3 regions of the Enterobacter sp. CFEC122 genome follow, and region 2 is predicted to be linked to each of the others. Evidence: predicted binding sites of a transcription regulator. Region 2 holds the regulator's gene; each other region holds the start of a gene.

The links. The regulator PurR, encoded in region 2, represses purine synthesis genes. The targets are predictions, from matches to a motif close to CANGCAAACGTTTGCNTG.
Region 1: gcvT (glycine cleavage system aminomethyltransferase GcvT) is a predicted target of PurR. The motif match lies at 4,331-4,348, and genes of this name have one in related genera.
Region 3: purL (phosphoribosylformylglycinamidine synthase) is a predicted target of PurR. The motif match lies at 3,439-3,456, and genes of this name have one in related genera.

The regions. Positions count from the first base shown of each region.
Region 1 covers NZ_JBRIQR010000021.1:83,891-89,731, forward strand. The annotation lists gene ACVCAM_RS15885 (YecA/YgfB family protein) at 1-274, shown strand, start outside; gene pepP (Xaa-Pro aminopeptidase) at 306-1,619, shown strand; gene ubiH (2-octaprenyl-6-methoxyphenyl hydroxylase) at 1,616-2,794, shown strand; gene ubiI (FAD-dependent 2-octaprenylphenol hydroxylase) at 2,807-4,009, shown strand; gene gcvT (glycine cleavage system aminomethyltransferase GcvT) at 4,407-5,501, shown strand; gene gcvH (glycine cleavage system protein GcvH) at 5,525-5,841, shown strand, end outside.
Region 2 covers NZ_JBRIQR010000011.1:20,244-26,084, forward strand. The annotation lists gene ACVCAM_RS09655 (MFS transporter) at 1-510, opposite strand, end outside; gene cydH (cytochrome bd-I oxidase subunit CydH) at 674-763, opposite strand; gene purR (HTH-type transcriptional repressor PurR) at 1,061-2,086, shown strand; gene punR (DNA-binding transcriptional activator PunR) at 2,104-3,015, opposite strand; gene punC (purine nucleoside transporter PunC) at 3,130-4,329, shown strand; gene cfa (cyclopropane fatty acyl phospholipid synthase) at 4,628-5,776, shown strand; gene ACVCAM_RS09685 (riboflavin synthase subunit alpha) at 5,808-5,841, opposite strand, start outside.
Region 3 covers NZ_JBRIQR010000022.1:60,377-66,217, reverse strand. The annotation lists partial or broken gene ACVCAM_RS16195 (PTS transporter subunit EIIC) at 1-633, shown strand, start outside; gene yfhb (phosphatidylglycerophosphatase C) at 637-1,272, shown strand; gene tadA (tRNA adenosine(34) deaminase TadA) at 1,297-1,836, shown strand; gene mltF (membrane-bound lytic murein transglycosylase MltF) at 1,724-3,274, opposite strand; gene purL (phosphoribosylformylglycinamidine synthase) at 3,541-5,841, shown strand, end outside.

The DNA.
Region 1 (5,841 bases), on a different contig from region 2:
CGATGCGCTGGCCGGCTGGGTAAACCACTATCTGCTGGGGCTGGGCGTCACGCAGCCTAAACTGGATAAAGTGACCGGCGAAGCGGGTGAAGCGATCGACGACCTGCGCAACATTGCCCAGCTTGGCTACGATGAAGACGAAGACCAGGAAGAGCTGGAAATGTCTCTCGAAGAGATCATCGAGTACGTGCGCGTCGCGGCACTGCTGTGCCACGACAACTTTACGCGCTCACAGCCGACCGCACCGGAAGTTCGTAAGCCAACCTTACATTAAGAAAAATAACGCACAGGAGGGTGTCATGGTTATCTCGAGTCAAGAGTATTCGCGACGCCGTCAGGCGCTGCTGGCGAAAATGCAGCCGGGCAGCGCCGCGCTAATTTTTGCTGCGCCTGAAGTGACGCGCAGCGCTGACAGCGAATATCCCTATCGCCAGAGCAGCGATTTCTGGTACTTCACCGGCTTTAACGAGCCGGAAGCGGTGCTGGTGCTGATTAAGAGCAATGACACCCACAACCACAGCGTGATTTTCAACCGCGTACGAGACTTAACTGCTGAAATCTGGTTTGGCCGCCGCCTGGGGCAAGAGGCCGCACCGGCGAAGCTGGGCGTTGACCGCGCGCTGGCGTTTAGCGAAATCAACCAGCAGCTCTATCAGCTGCTTAACGGCCTCGACGTGCTCTATCACGCGCAGGGCGAATATGCGTACGCAGATGAGATTGTTTTCACCGCGCTGGATAAGCTGCGCAAAGGCTCGCGCCAGAACCTGTCCGCACCGGCCACGCTGACGGACTGGCGTCCGGTGGTGCATGAGATGCGCCTGTTCAAGTCTGAGGAAGAGCTAAATGTGATGCGCCGCGCGGGCGAAATCAGCGCGCTGGCACACACCCGCGCCATGGAGAAATGCCGTCCCGGGATGTTCGAATACCAGCTGGAAGGCGAAATTCACCACGAATTTAACCGCCACGGCGCGCGCTATCCCTCCTACAACACCATTGTCGGCGGCGGGGAAAACGGCTGCATTCTGCACTACACCGAAAACGAAAGTGCGCTGCGCGACGACGATCTGGTGCTGATTGACGCCGGTTGCGAATATCAGGGCTATGCGGGGGACATCACCCGTACCTTCCCGGTGAACGGTAAATTCTCGCCGGCACAGCGCGCGATTTATGACATTGTTCTCGAATCCCTTGAGACAGCGCTCAAACTGTATCGTCCGGGGACTTCCATGCAGGAAGTGACCGGCGAAGTGGTGCGCATCATGATTACCGGTCTGGTCAGGCTCGGGATTCTGAAAGGGGATGTCGACACCCTGATTGCTGAAAATGCGCACCGACCGTATTTCATGCACGGCCTGAGCCACTGGCTGGGGCTGGACGTGCATGACGTTGGCGCATACGGCGCCGACCGTTCGCGCGTGCTGGAGCCGGGCATGGTATTAACCGTGGAGCCGGGTCTCTACATCGCGCCGGATGCCGACGTGCCTGAAGAATACCGCGGGATTGGCATTCGTATTGAAGACGATATCGTGATTACCGAAACCGGTAATGAAAACCTGACCGCGAGCGTTGTGAAAAACGCTGACGATATCGAGGCGCTGATGGCAGCGGCGCGCGCATGAGCGTGATTATCGTGGGCGGCGGCATGACCGGGGCCACGCTGGCGCTGGCCATTTCGCATATGACGCAGGGCCAGCTTCCGGTGCACCTGGTAGAAGCCGTTGCGCCAGAGGCGTCGAATCACCCCGGTTTTGATGCCCGCGCCATTGCGCTGGCGCAGGGCACCTGCCAGCAGCTTTCCCGCATTGGGATCTGGCAGGCGATTGCCGACCGTGCTACGGCGATCGGGACCGTTCACGTCAGCGATCGCGGACATGCAGGCTTTGTCACGCTGGACGCGCAGGATTACCGGATTGATGCCCTGGGTCAGGTTGTTGAGCTGCACGACGTCGGATTGCGTCTGTTCCGCCTGCTCCAGGACGCGCCGGGCGTCACGCTGCATTGCCCCGCGCGCGTGGCCAGCGTGAGCCGAAGTGACGCGTCGGTCAGCGTGACCCTGGAAAACGGCACCGTCCTTGAAGGCCAGCTTCTGGTCGCTGCGGACGGTTCGCGCTCGTCGCTCGGCACCCAGTGTGGCGTGGAGTGGCGCCAGCAGCCTTACGGCCAGGTGGCGGTCATTGCGAACGTCGCTACCGCAGCTGACCACAACGGCAGGGCCTTTGAGCGCTTTACGCAGCATGGCCCGCTGGCGATGCTGCCGATGTCGGACGGGCGCTGTTCCCTGGTCTGGTGTCACCCGCAGGATAAGGCGGAAGAGGTTAAGGCCTGGTCCGACGAACGTTTTTGTACCGAGCTGCAGAAAGCCTTTGGCTGGCGGCTGGGGCGTATTACCCATGCCGGCAAGCGGACGGTCTACCCGCTTTCGCTGACCACGGCGTCTCAGTCTGTCTCCCATCGTCTGGCGCTTGTCGGTAACGCTGCGCAGACGCTGCACCCCATCGCGGGGCAAGGTTTCAACCTTGGCTTACGCGATGTCATGAGCCTGGCCGAATCACTGGTGCAGGCGTGGGGCGAGCAAAAAGACTGTGGGGCCTATTCGGTGCTGAGTCATTACCAGAAGCGCCGACAGGCGGATAAAGAGGCCACCATCGGTGTGACCGATGGTCTGGTTCATCTTTTTGCCAATCGCTGGGCACCGCTGGTTGCGGGTCGCAACCTTGGGCTGATGGCGATGGAATTATTCATTCCGGCACGTGACGTGCTGGCGCAGCGGACCCTGGGTTGGGTCGCGCGTTAAGGAGTTATCACCGTGCAAAATGTTGATGTCGCCATCGTTGGCGGCGGAATGGTTGGACTGGCATTGGCCTGCGGATTACAGGGCAGCGGCCTGCGCGTGGCGGTGCTGGAGCAAAAGCAGCCTCAGCCCGTTGCACCGGATGCGCCGCCTGAACTCCGCGTCTCGGCGATCAATGCGGCCAGCGAAAAGCTGCTGACGCACCTTGGCGTCTGGTCAGATATTGTGGCACACCGTGCCAGCTGCTATCACGGCATGGAAGTGTGGGATAAAGACAGCTTTGGTCATATTGCTTTTGACGATGAAAGCATGGGCTATAGCCATCTGGGGCACATCGTTGAAAACGCGGTGATCCACCACGCGCTCTGGCAGAAAGCACAGCAGTGCAGCGACGTGACGCTGATTGCGCCTGCGCAGATCCAGCAGGTGGCGTGGGGCGAAAACGAGGCGTTTATCACCCTGCAGAGTGGCGACATGCTGACCGCGCGTCTGGTGGTCGGTGCTGACGGTGCCAACTCCTGGCTGCGTAATAAAGCCGATATCCCGCTGACATACTGGGATTACCGCCATCATGCTCTGGTCGCGACGATCCGTACCGAAGAGGCGCACGGAGGCGTGGCGCGCCAGATTTTCCACAACGATGGCATACTGGCGTTCCTGCCGCTTGCCGATCCGCACCTGTGCTCAATTGTCTGGTCCCTGGTGCCGGAAAAAGCCCAGCAGATGCATGAGGCGACGCCGGAGGCCTTTAACCAGGCGCTGTGCGTGGCCTTTGATAACCGCCTTGGCCTGTGCACGCTTGAAAGCGAGCGTCAGGTATTCCCGTTAACCGGCCGCTACGCGCGCCAGTTTGCGGCGCACCGTCTGGCGCTGGTGGGCGATGCGGCGCATACCATCCATCCGCTGGCCGGGCAGGGCGTTAACCTTGGCTTTATGGACGCGGCGGAGCTGGTAGAAGAGCTGCGTCGCCTGCATCGTGAAGGCAAAGATATCGGCCAGCATCTCTACCTGCGTCGCTACGAGCGCAGCCGCAAGCACAGCGCGGCAATGATGCTGGCGGGTATGCAGGGCTTCCGCGAGCTGTTTGCCGGGTCAAATCCGGCGAAGAAATTGCTGCGCGACATCGGCCTTAAGCTTGCTGACACTCTTCCGGGTGTTAAACCCCAACTCCTCCGTCAGGCGATGGGTCTGAACGACCTCCCGGACTGGCTGCGTTAATGTAGACCCCTGTCACACTTTCTTTTCCCGGCCTCTGCGCCGGGGAAATTCCCTCGTTTGAAATATTCTAATTTCACGTCATTTTTCGCATTAGATAATCTAATGTCGTGTTTTTCTCGTTACAGAAATTCGGCCCGTTTTTCCGCACGAAATATCACCATGTGCTAAATCCTGTTAGATCATTGTTAATTTTGTGCGGGGTTAATCGCATTTTTCCAGTGGATAACTCTGTAGGCTTTTCAGCGTTTTTTGGTCATAAGCTAATGTGATGACCTGTTTTGCCTTATGGTTAACCGCCGTTTTCGGTGGTAAGTTCAGGTAAAAGAGAACGTTTGCGTCGGTGCCCGAAAGCGGGGCCGATACCGGGTTTCACGGTGAATTTTTCAACGAGGACAAGATGGCTCAACAGACTCCTTTGTACGAACAACACGTGTTATGCGGCGCCCGCATGGTGGACTTCCACGGCTGGATGATGCCGCTGCACTACGGCTCGCAGATTGATGAGCACCACGCGGTGCGCACCGATGCCGGTATGTTCGACGTGTCCCATATGACGATTGTCGATCTGCGCGGTAGCCGCACCCGGGAGTTTTTGCGTTATCTGCTGGCAAACGACGTCGCCAAACTGAAGACGCCGGGTAAAGCGCTCTATACCGGCATGCTGAATGCCTCGGGCGGCGTGATTGATGACCTTATCGTCTACTACTTCACCGAAGATTTCTTCCGCCTCGTTGTAAACTCCGCCACCCGCGAAAAAGACCTCTCCTGGATCACCCAACACGCCGAACCGTATGCCATCGACATCACCGTCCGTGATGACCTGTCGCTGATCGCCGTGCAGGGGCCTAACGCGCAGGCGAAAGCCGCATCTCTGTTCAACGATGAGCAACGTAAAGCCACCGAAGGCATGAAGCCGTTCTTCGGCGTGCAGGCGGGCGATCTGTTTATCGCCACCACCGGCTACACCGGTGAAGCGGGCTACGAAATTGCGATGCCGAACGAAAAGGCCGCTGATTTCTGGCGTGCGCTGGTGGAGGCGGGCGTGAAGCCTGCGGGCCTGGGCGCGCGCGATACGCTGCGTCTGGAAGCGGGCATGAACCTCTACGGTCAGGAGATGGACGAAGGCGTCTCTCCGCTGGCCGCCAACATGGGCTGGACCATCGCGTGGGAACCGGCTGACCGTGACTTTATTGGCCGTGAAGCGCTGGAGATGCAGCGTGAGAAGGGCACTGAACAGCTGGTTGGCCTGGTGATGAAGGAAAAAGGCGTACTGCGCGGCGAACTGCCTGTACGTTTTACCGATGCTGACGGCAATCCTCGCGAAGGCGTGATCACCAGCGGAACCTTCTCACCGACGCTGGGCTACAGTATTGCACTGGCACGCGTGCCGGCAGGCATTGGCGAAACGGCGGTGGTGCAAATCCGCAACCGCGAAATGCCGGTCAACGTGACCAAACCGATTTTTGTTCGCGCCGGTAAGCCGGTCGCCTAACTATTTTTATCAGGAGAACTTCAATGAGCAATGTGCCAGCAGAACTGAAATACAGCAAAGAACACGAGTGGCTGCGCAAAGAGGCGGACGGCACTTACACCGTCGGGATCACCGAGCACGCGCAAGAGCTGCTGGGCGACATGGTGTTTGTTGACCTGCCTGACGTGGGCACGACCGTGAGCGCGGGCGACGACTGCGCCGTGGCGGAGTCCGTAAAAGCGGCATCAGACATCTACGCACCGGTAAGCGGTGAGATTGTTGCAGTCAACGACGCGCTGAGCGACTCCCCGGAGCTGGTCAACAGCGAGCCTTATGAAGGCGGCTGGATCTTCAAGATCAA
Region 2 (5,841 bases):
CACGCCCAGTCCAGCCGTCGCCAGGAAGGACATCCGCCAGCCAATGACCTCGCCCAGCCAGGTTGCCGCAGGAACGCCGCCGATGTTAGCGATGGTCAGGCCCATAAACATGGTGGCTACGGCGCTGGCCTGCTTGTGTTTCGGCACCACGCTTGCCGCCACAACCGACCCCAGCCCAAAGAACGCGCCGTGGTTAAGGCTGGTCAGAATACGCGAAAGCATCAACGTGGTGTAGTCCGGCGAAATGGCCGAAAGCACGTTGCCGAGGGTGAAAATCGCCATCAGGAAAATCAGCGCATTGCGGCGCGCGCGGTGTGAAAGGAGAAGCGTCATCAGCGGCGCCCCCACCATCACGCCAATGGCGTAGGCGCTGATTAACATGCCGGCCGCAGGGATCGAGACGTCCACGCCGCGGGCGATAACGGGCAGTAACCCCATCGGGGAAAATTCAGTGGTGCCAATCCCAAAAGCGCCAATCGCCAGGGCCAGCAGGGGAAAATTGATTTTCATGCGTCAACTCCGGATGCCGTGTCATGTGGTGACACAGAACAAAGAAGCGGAAAGCATGACATCAATCACAAAAAATGAGAAGTTTACAAAATGGCAAAAGATTTTTGCCTTAGGAGTAACAATCGAGGTGAGCGGGAGGGAGAAGGCTCTCCCTCCGCGTAAATCAGTGCAGCGCGGCCGTCAGACCCGCCGCGACAATCAGAGCCAGCACAACCACGGTGGTGAACAGCGAAAACTTCAGATCGGAACTCATCAATTTTTCTCCTTTTAATCCCCCCACGAAAAGTGAGCCTGCTCATTTTTGCATAATTTACGTCAAAAATCTTCCTAGATTTAGGCTGATAAACACTTTACCTCTTCCCCTTTTCATCAAGATAGGACAAAATTCCACGCTAAATTTATTAGCGTACCGGCCATTGACCCCCTCCTGACGTCCCGTGTCGTTTTCCCGGCGTGCCGCAATTCAAGATTGCGTGATAAGGGTGAGAGAAGGCAAACGTTTACCTTCAAGTTTTTCAGGAGTTTAGGATATGGTCTGGAGTGACATTTAATGGCAACAATTAAAGACGTAGCAAAACGCGCAAACGTTTCCACTACAACCGTATCACATGTAATTAACAAAACCCGCTTTGTGGCGGAAGAGACGCGCAACGCCGTCTGGGCAGCGATCAAAGAGCTGCACTATTCGCCAAGTGCGGTTGCGCGCAGCCTCAAGGTTAATCACACCAAATCCATTGGATTGCTGGCGACCAGCAGTGAAGCGGCCTATTTTGCCGAGATCATAGAAGCGGTAGAGAAGAACTGCTTCCAGAAAGGCTATACCCTGATTCTGGGCAACGCGTGGAACAGCATAGAAAAACAGCGCGCCTACCTGTCGATGATGGCGCAAAAGCGCGTCGATGGCCTGCTGGTCATGTGTTCCGAGTACCCGGAATCCGTGCTGTCGATGCTGGAAGAGTATCGCCATATCCCCATGGTGGTCATGGACTGGGGTGAAGCGCGCGCGGACTTCACCGACTCCGTTATCGACAACGCCTTCGAAGGCGGTTACATGGCGGGTCGTTACCTGATCGAACGCGGTCACCGCGAGATTGGCGTGATCCCCGGTCCGCTGGAGCGTAACACCGGCGCGGGCCGTCTGGCCGGTTTTATGAAAGCGATGGAAGAAGCGCTCATCACCGTGCCGGAAAACTGGATCGTGCAGGGCGACTTTGAGCCGGAATCAGGCTACCGCGCGATGCAGCAGATCGTTTCCCAGCAGCACCGCCCGACCGCCGTTTTCTGCGGCGGTGACATCATGGCCATGGGCGCGCTCTGCGCCGCCGATGAGCTGGGTTTGCGCGTACCGCAGGATATTTCCGTGATCGGGTATGACAACGTGCGTAACGCGCGCTTCTTCACCCCGGCGCTGACAACCATTCACCAGCCAAAAGATTCGCTGGGCGAAACGGCCTTCAATATGCTGCTGGACAGAATCGTCAACAAGCGCGAAGAGTCGCAGTCCATTGAAGTTCACCCGCGCCTGATTGAACGCCGTTCCGTTGCGGACGGTCCGTTCCGCGACTACCGTCGTTAATCCCTTGACGGGGCCAGCTACGCTGGCTCCCGTAACCATTCCCGGTTTAGGGTTTCGCTGTCCCCCAGATAATCCAGCAGCCAGGCCATGGCGGGCGAGACATCATTTTGTTGCCAGGTCAGGCAGCAGGCTGCGTCCGGGAACGGATTCTCCAGCGTCAGTTCAACCCATTCTCCGGTATCGATGCGTGGACGCGCAAAATGAGCGGGCACCATCGCGACGCACAGCCCGGCGCTGAGGCACGTCGCCGATGATTCCCAGTCAGGAGCCACCACCCGCCGCTGGTTATCCAGAAGCCAGGTGATACGCTTGGGCAATGAACGGGACGTATCCTCCAGCACCAGCGACGGCCAGTTGCGCAGCGTATCGTCGCTCAGCGGACCTTCCATCGCTGCCAGAGGATGATCGCTGGCCACCACGCATTTCCAGCTCAGCATCCCCATGTCGCGAAAGGCGTAACGTCCCCCGACCGGGATCGCCTGCGTCGCGCCAATCGCCATCTCCGCCCTGCCGTCCGCCAGCGCATCCCAGACGCCGTTGAACACCTCCTGCGAGACCCGTAGCTCGACGTCAGAGAAATGACGATAGAAATCCACGATCATCTGCCGGGTGCGTTCCGGCTTCACGATGTTATCTACCGCGATGGCGAGATGCCCCCGCCAGCCGTTGGCGATCTGCTGACACTGTTCGCGGGTGATCTGCATTTTTTTGATAACAGAACGCCCTTCTTTCAAAAACCATGCTCCGGCGGGCGTTAATTCCACGTCGCGATGCCGCCGTTCAAACAGCGGAACCGCCAGCCACTCCTCAAGCTGACGCACCGTGTAGCTGATGGCCGAAGGGACGCGGTGCAACTCCTGCGCTGCACCGCTAAAGCTGCCGTTACGCGCAACAGCATCGACCACTTCAAGAGAATAATCTGACCACATTTTCTGCCTGCAAAAAATTTGAATGCACACGCCAAATATTAGCGTTTCACAAGCCGCTTTGCACTCCCTACACTCTGCGCCAACGTACACCTGCCTCCTCAGGAGAATAAAAGAATGCAACCCAGGAAAGGATTTTTAGTCTGGCTCGGCGGCTTAAGCGTGCTGGGCTTTTTGGCCACCGACATGTACCTGCCCGCGTTTGCCGCGATGCAGGAAGACCTGCAAACCCCTGCCGCGGCCATCAGCGCCAGCCTGAGCCTGTTCCTTGCCGGTTTTGCTTTCGCCCAGCTGCTCTGGGGACCGCTCTCGGATCGCTTCGGTCGTAAACCGGTGCTGCTGCTGGGTCTGGCCATTTTTGCCGTGGGCTGCCTGGGGATGCTGTGGGTGCGCGATGCTACCTGGCTGCTGGTGCTGCGCTTCGTTCAGGCCGTGGGCGTCTGTGCTGCGGCGGTGACCTGGCAGGCGCTGGTGACCGACTCCTACCCGGCTAACCGCACAAACCGTATTTTCGCCACCATTATGCCGCTGGTGGGCCTCTCCCCTGCCCTGGCTCCGCTGCTGGGCAGCTGGATCCTCGCGCACTTTGACTGGCAGGCCATTTTTGCCACGCTGTTTGCCATCACGCTGGTGCTGATGCTGCCGGCGTTTGCCCTTAAGCCCGCGCATAAAAAAGAGGCGCATGCCGACGCGACGCCGATTACCTTCACCTCCCTGCTGAGCGCCAAAGCGTATCGCGGGAATGTCCTGATTTATGCCGCCTGTTCGGCCAGCTTCTTCGCGTGGCTCACCGGCTCGCCGTTTATTCTGCACGATATGGGCTACAGCCCGGCGGCCATCGGTCTGAGCTATGTTCCGCAGACCATCGCGTTCCTGGTGGGCGGGTACGGCTGCCGCGCGGCGCTGCAAAAATGGGAAGGTCAGCAGATGCTGCCATGGCTGCTGGTGCTGTATGCCCTGAGCGTTATCGGGACCTGGGCCGTCGGGTTTATTCCGGGCGCGGGCCTGGCTGAAATTTTGATCCCCTTCTGCGTGATGGCCGTGGCGAACGGGGCGATTTACCCTATCGTTGTGGCACAGGCGTTACGTCCGTTCCCGCAGGCGACAGGCCGCGCCGCCGCGCTGCAAAATACCCTGCAGCTGGGTCTGTGCTTCCTCGCAAGTCTGGTGGTCTCGGCGCTGATTGCCACGCCGCTGTTGACCACCACCAGCGTGATGCTGTTCACCGTAGCGCTGGCGGTATTGGGTTACCGCATGCAGGCGTCCGCGCAGCGCGAGCAGGATAACGGCGCGCAGGTGGAAACTTCGCATGCCTGATTGCGCCAGAAATCATGTTACATTTCAGTGATTAGGTTGCTAACAATTTTCTATTGAATCACCAAATTTTGAGGCCTATACTAAATTTGGTTCGATTAAATACGATAAATATTAAGTGTTAACGGGAGCCGGAGTGCTCCCGTTTTACCATGGAAGGCATTTCGGCAAGGGTTATCTCCCTTCCTCTGTTCTACGTCGGATACTAGCCTCGCGGTATTTACCGTGAGATTTCTCACAAACCAAAAAAAGCGTCTACGCTGTTTGAAGGTTCTGATCACATCAGGGTGATGGAGAAGCTATGAGTTCATCGTGTATAGAAGAAGTCAGCGTTCCGGACGACAACTGGTCCCGGATCGTCAGTGAACTGTTAGGTCGAGCAGGCATCACTATCAACGGATCTTCGCCATCCGATCCCCAGGTAAAACATCCCGACTTTTTTAAACGCGTGTTGCGGGAAGGATCGTTAGGCCTGGGAGAAAGTTATATGGACGGCTGGTGGGAGTGCGAACGTCTGGATATCTTTTTTGCCAGCGTGTTGCGCGCCGGTCTGGAAAATCAACTCCCCCGCAATCTGAAAGACACCCTGCGTGTCGCCTCTGCCCGACTGTTTAACTTGCAAAGTAAAAAACGCGCCTGGATCGTCGGCAAAGAACATTACGATCTCGGCAACGACCTGTTCAGCCGCATGCTGGACCCTTTCATGCAATATTCCTGCGCCTACTGGAAAGACGCGTCGACGCTTGAGGAAGCACAGCAGGCCAAGCTGCGCCTGATCAGCGAGAAGCTGCAGCTACAGCCCGGCATGCGCGTGCTGGATATCGGCTGCGGCTGGGGCGGGCTGGCGTATTTTATGGCGAAGCACTACGGCGTCAGCGTGGTCGGCGTGACGATCTCAGCGGAACAGCAAAAAATGGCGCGGGAGCGCTGTCAGGGTCTTGATGTGGATATCCGGCTGCAGGACTACCGTGACCTGAACGAGCAGTTCGACCGGATCGTTTCCGTCGGCATGTTCGAGCACGTGGGGCCAAAAAACTACGACACCTACTTTGAGGTGGTGGATCGTAATTTGAAACCGGACGGCCTCTTCCTGCTGCACACCATCGGCTCTAAGCGGACCGATAACAACGTTGACCCGTGGATCAATAAATACATCTTTCCGAATGGTTGTTTACCGTCCGTTCGCCAGATTGCCAATGCCAGTGAATCCCATTTCGTGATGGAAGACTGGCATAACTTTGGCGCGGACTACGACACCACCTTAATGGCGTGGCATGAACGTTTCCAGAAAGCCTGGCCCGAGATTGCGGACAACTATTCAGAACGATTTAAACGGATGTTTAGCTATTATCTGAATGCCTGCGCGGGGGCGTTTCGCGCACGGGATATTCAGCTCTGGCAGGTGGTATTCAGCCGGGGGATTGAACACGGACTGCGTGTCGCACGCTAAAAAAATAACCCCGGATAACCGGGGTTATTTTTTATTCATCTTCTGCGGTCTTTATTATTGCGGCT
Region 3 (5,841 bases), on a different contig from region 2:
GAGCTGATTCTCAACCCGCTGCTGACCACGCTGATTACCGGTAGCGTAGCGATTGTGGCCCTCCAGCCGTTAGGCGGGTGGATCTCTGAGGCCATCGCCCACGGTGCGTCGCTGGCGATTGACCGCGGCGGCCTGTTAGTGGGCGCGGTGCTGTCGGGTACTTTCCTGCCGCTGGTGCTGACCGGCCTGCATCAGGGGCTGGTTCCAATCCACGTCGAGCTGGTGCAGGCGCACGGCTATAACGCGCTGCTGCCTATCCTGTCGATGGCGGGTGTAGGGCAGGTCGGTGCGGCAATTGCGGTACTGATGAAAACCCGCAACGCGCGTCTGAAAAAAATGATTAAAGGCGCACTCCCGGTCGGACTGCTCGGCATTGGCGAGCCGCTGATTTTCGGTGTTACGCTGCCGCTGGGTAAACCGTTCCTCGCGGCCTGTCTGGGCGGCGCGGTAGGCGGGGCGCTGATCAGCTACTGGAAAGTTGCCACCGTCATCACCTTTGGTCTCTCGGGGTTACCGCTGGCATTAACCATCGTGACCGGAAAAGTGGTGCTCTATCTGTTAGGCTATTTAGTAGCGGTGATCGCCGGGTTCCTGTTTACCTGGCTATTAGGTTTCAACGACCCAGAGGAGTAAGGTTTGGCAAATCACGGGCGTCGCGTTGTCTTTTTCGACCTGGATGGCACGCTGCATCAGCAGGATATGTTTGGTACGTTTATGCGTTACCTGCTGCGGCGTCAGCCTCTGAATGCGCTGCTCGTGCTACCGCTCTTACCGGTTATCGGGATCGCGCTGCTGGTGAAAGGCCGTGCGGCGCGATGGCCGATGAGCCTGCTGCTGTGGGGATGTACGTTTGGGCACAGCGAAGCGCGGCTTAAACAGCTCGAGCAGGATTTTGCGCAGTGGTTCCGCGGCCACGTTGCCGCATTCCCGGTGGTGCAGGCGCGCCTGACCGGCTACCTCGACGCGAACGATGCCGACATCTGGCTGATTACCGGCTCCCCGCAGACGCTGGTGGAGCAGGTCTACTTTGATACCCCCTGGCTACCGCGCGTGAATCTTATCGCCACGCAAATTGCCCGCGGCTACGGCGGTTGGGTGCTGACGATGCGCTGCCTGGGGCATGAAAAAGTGGTCCAGCTGGAAAAACGTATCGGCACGCCACTGCGCCTGTACAGCGGCTACAGCGACAGCAAGCAGGACAACCCGCTGCTCTATTTTTGCCAGCACCGCTGGCGCGTCACGCCATCAGGTGAACTTCAGCAACTCGAATAGTCTTATCCATAAGGGGTGTGTATAATGCCGCCCGCTTTTCGACTGGAGTATCAACCGTTGTCCAACCCTGAATTCTCACATGAATACTGGATGCGTCATGCGCTGACGCTCGCTCAGCGTGCCTGGGACGAGGGCGAAGTGCCCGTGGGCGCCGTGCTGGTCCACAATAACCAGGTGATTGGTGAAGGGTGGAACCGTCCCATTGGCCGCCACGATCCGACGGCGCACGCCGAAATCATGGCGCTTCGTCAGGGCGGTCTGGTGCTGCAAAACTATCGCCTGCTTGATACCACGCTGTATGTGACGCTGGAGCCGTGCGTAATGTGCTCCGGGGCGATGGTGCACAGCCGGATCGGGACTCTGGTCTTCGGTGCGCGGGATGAAAAAACCGGTGCGGCCGGTTCGCTGATGGACGTGCTGGGTCATCCGGGGATGAACCACCAGGTAAAGACTATCGGCGGGGTGCTTGCACCAGAGTGTTCGGGGCTATTAAGCGATTTCTTTCGAATGCGCCGTCAGCAGAAAAAGCAGCAAAAGGCAGAATTGAAGCCGACGGACGGTTAAGCTCGTCCGGCGCCACGGCAGGGTAGCTTTGGGCCAGCCGTTTGGCCTCTGGCGCCTCTTTCTCTTTCTCCAGCAGATACCCGACCAGGCTAATCTGATATTTACGGATATTTTCCACGTAAGCGTAGGCTTCATGCCCGCGCGCGTAGCCGTACGTCAGCTTGTTATACCATGGCTTCTGGCTCAGCAGCGGCAGCCGCTGTTTTACGTCTGACCAGCTGTCCGGGTTGCCTTTCGTTTTGGCCGTCAGCGCTCGCGCATCCAGCATATGCGCATAGCCCATATTGTAGGCCGCCAGCGCGAACCAGATCCGCTCCTCTTCCGGCACCGTTTCCGGGACTTTGGCCATCATATCCTGCAGGTAGCGCGCGCCGCCGCTGATGCTCTGTTCCGCATCGGTACGGTCATTGACGCCCAGGCTCAGCGCGGTATTTTTGGTTAACATCATCAAACCACGTACGCCAGTCGGAGACGTGGCCTGGGTATCCCAGTGGGATTCCTGATAAGAAATAGCCGCCAGCAGTTTCCAGTCAATTTCCTGGGCGTATTTTTCGAACAGCGGCTGCAGGTCCGGCAGGACGCTGTCTACCGCACGCAGGAAGCTGCGGGTATCAACGTAGTCAAAGTCATCACCATGACCGAGGTACTTCTCCTCCAGGCGCGCCAGCGTACCGTCTTCATTCATGGTGTTGAAGAAATCGAGCATCGCGGCAGAGAGGGTCTGATCGTCATCGAGCTGAGTAAACCAGGTCACAGGCTGCTCGTCGGTGACGTCCAGCGCCACGGCGATTTCAGGATGCACGCGCTGGAACAGGCTGATCGCGACCGAATCGGCGATGGTGTAAGGAACTTTCTGATCTTTTACCTGCTCCAGCAGCTCCGTCGTGCCGAGTTTCGCATCCACCGTCCAGCTCAGGTCCGGATATTTCTTCTCCTTGAGCTCGCGCAGATCGTCAATTACCACGTGTCCGGGGGCAATCGTTAGCTGCCGATCGTTAATCGACGCCAGCGAGCGCGGGCGCAGGCTCCCGACGCGGTAAACCAACTGCTGCGAAACGGAGTAGTAGGTCGGGCCTGGCTGATAGTTTTTGCTGCGCTCGCTGTTATACACCAGCCCGGCGGCCAGCATATCGGCATCGTCGTTATCGAGGTCGTCAAACAGCTGGTTGATATTCTGGCGGACGGTGATTTTCAGCTTTACGCCAAGGTAATCGGCGAACTGCTGTGCCAGTTCATAATCCAGTCCAATGATTTTGCCGTTGATGTCGCTGTAAATCAGCGGAGAGTTGAGGGTACTGACGCGCAATTCCCCCCGCTCCTGAATGGCGGCGATACGGTTTTCGGCTTTGCCGATCCAGGGGATGGAAGGCCAGAGGGCCACTGCCAACAGCAACGTTACAATGCCGATGAGCAGATAATTAATCTTTAATTTTTTCAATTAGTTAATTCTCTGCGACGCCGGTTGCCTCAGTCTGCTGTAGCCATGTTAACAATAAGGTTTGCCATTGAATGAGCGGCATTTTGCGTAAACTTGCGCCACTTGGCAACCAATTAGAGAGACAGGTCACATCTATTGTTAAATCTCTTCGTCAATTTTATTTCGACGCAAACGGTTTCGTCGGCGCTCAGGATTCTCTATAATGACGCCCGTTTTCCCCCTTGCGCACACTGAAAGCGCCCCGGCGCTTCGAAGACGAGAGACTTATGATGGAAATTCTGCGTGGTTCGCCTGCACTGTCTGCCTTCCGTATTACCAAACTGCTGGCACGTTTTCAGGCGGCCGACCTTCCGGTAAGCAATATTTACGCTGAGTATGTCCATTTTGCTGACCTGAATGCCCCCCTGAATGCAGAGGAGCGCGTACAGCTGGAACGCCTGCTCAAGTATGGCCCAAGCCTCAGCAGCCATACGCCAACCGGCAAACTGATCCTTGCGACGCCGCGTCCGGGCACCATCTCCCCCTGGTCTTCCAAAGCCACCGACATCGCCCACAACTGTGGCCTGAGCCAGATTAACCGTCTGGAGCGCGGCGTAGCGTACTACGTGGAAGCCTCTACCCTGAGCGACGCGCAGTGGCAGGCGGTTGCGGCTGAACTGCACGACCGCATGATGGAGAGCGTATTTGCCTCTCTTGATGACGCGCAGAAGCTTTTCTCCCACCATCAGCCTGCACCGGTACAGAGCGTGGACCTGCTGGGACAGGGCCGTCAGGCGCTGATTGACGCCAACCTGCGTCTCGGCCTGGCGCTGGCAGAAGACGAAATCGACTATCTGCAGGATGCGTTCGTTAAGCTCAACCGTAACCCGAACGACATTGAACTCTACATGTTCGCGCAGGCGAACTCGGAGCACTGCCGCCACAAGATTTTCAATGCCGACTGGATTATTGACGGCGAACAGCAGCCAAAGTCGCTGTTCAAAATGATCAAAAACACCATGGAGCAAACGCCTGACCACGTGCTGTCTGCCTATAAAGACAACGCCGCGGTGATGGAAGGTTCTGAGGTGGGCCGCTTCTTCGCCGATCGCGAAGCAGGGCGCTATGACTTCCATCAGGAGCCCGCGCATATCCTGATGAAAGTGGAAACCCACAACCACCCGACGGCGATCTCCCCGTGGCCGGGTGCGGCGACCGGCTCCGGCGGTGAAATCCGTGACGAAGGGGCGACCGGTCGTGGTGCAAAACCAAAAGCGGGTCTGGTCGGTTTCTCCGTCTCCAACCTGCGTATCCCGGGCTTTGAACAGCCGTGGGAAGAAGATTTCGGCAAGCCAGAGCGCATTGTGACCGCGCTGGATATCATGACCGAAGGCCCGCTGGGCGGCGCGGCGTTTAACAACGAATTTGGTCGTCCGGCGCTGAACGGTTACTTCCGTACCTATGAAGAGAAAGTGGACAGCCACAACGGCGAAGAGCTGCGCGGCTACCACAAACCGATCATGCTGGCGGGCGGGATCGGCAACATCCGTGCCGATCACGTGCAGAAAGGCGAGATCGTCGTCGGCGCGAAGCTGATCGTGCTCGGCGGCCCGGCAATGAACATCGGTCTGGGCGGCGGTGCGGCCTCGTCTATGGCCTCCGGCCAGTCTGATGCGGATCTCGACTTCGCGTCCGTGCAGCGTGACAACCCGGAGATGGAGCGTCGCTGTCAGGAAGTGATCGACCGCTGCTGGCAGCTGGGCGATGCTAACCCGATCCTCTTTATCCACGACGTGGGCGCGGGCGGTCTGTCCAACGCCATGCCGGAGCTGGTGAGCGACGGCGGCCGCGGTGGTCGTTTCAACCTGCGCGACATCCTGAGCGATGAGCCGGGCATGAGCCCGCTGGAAATCTGGTGTAACGAATCCCAGGAGCGCTACGTGCTGGCCGTTGCGGCGGATCAGCTGCCGCTGTTTGACGAGCTGTGCCGCCGCGAGCGCGCGCCGTATGCCGTCATCGGTGAAGCGACCGAAGAGCAGCACCTGACTCTGAGCGACACCCATTTCGACAACCAGCCGATCGATCTGCCGCTCGATGTCCTGCTCGGAAAAACGCCGAAGATGACCCGCGACGTGCAGACCCGTAAGGCGGCGGGCAAAGCGCTGGATCGCCAGGGCATCACCGTGGCAGAAGCCGTTAATCGCGTGCTGCACCTGCCAGCTGTGGCAGAGAAAACCTTCCTGGTGACCATCGGCGACCGTACCGTGACCGGTATGGTATCCCGCGACCAGATGGTCGGCCCGTGGCAGATCCCGGCGGCGAACTGCGCCGTAACCACCGCGAGCCTCGACAGCTACTACGGCGAAGCGATGGCGCTGGGTGAACGCACCCCGGTCGCGCTGCTGGACTTCGCGGCCTCTGCCCGTCTGGCGGTCGGTGAAGCGCTAACCAACATCGCCGCGACGCAGATTGGCGATATCAAACGTATTAAGCTCTCCGCAAACTGGATGGCCGCTGCCGGTCACCCAGGCGAAGACGCGGGCCTGTATGAAGCCGTGAAGGCGGTGGGTGAGGAGCTGTGTCCTGCC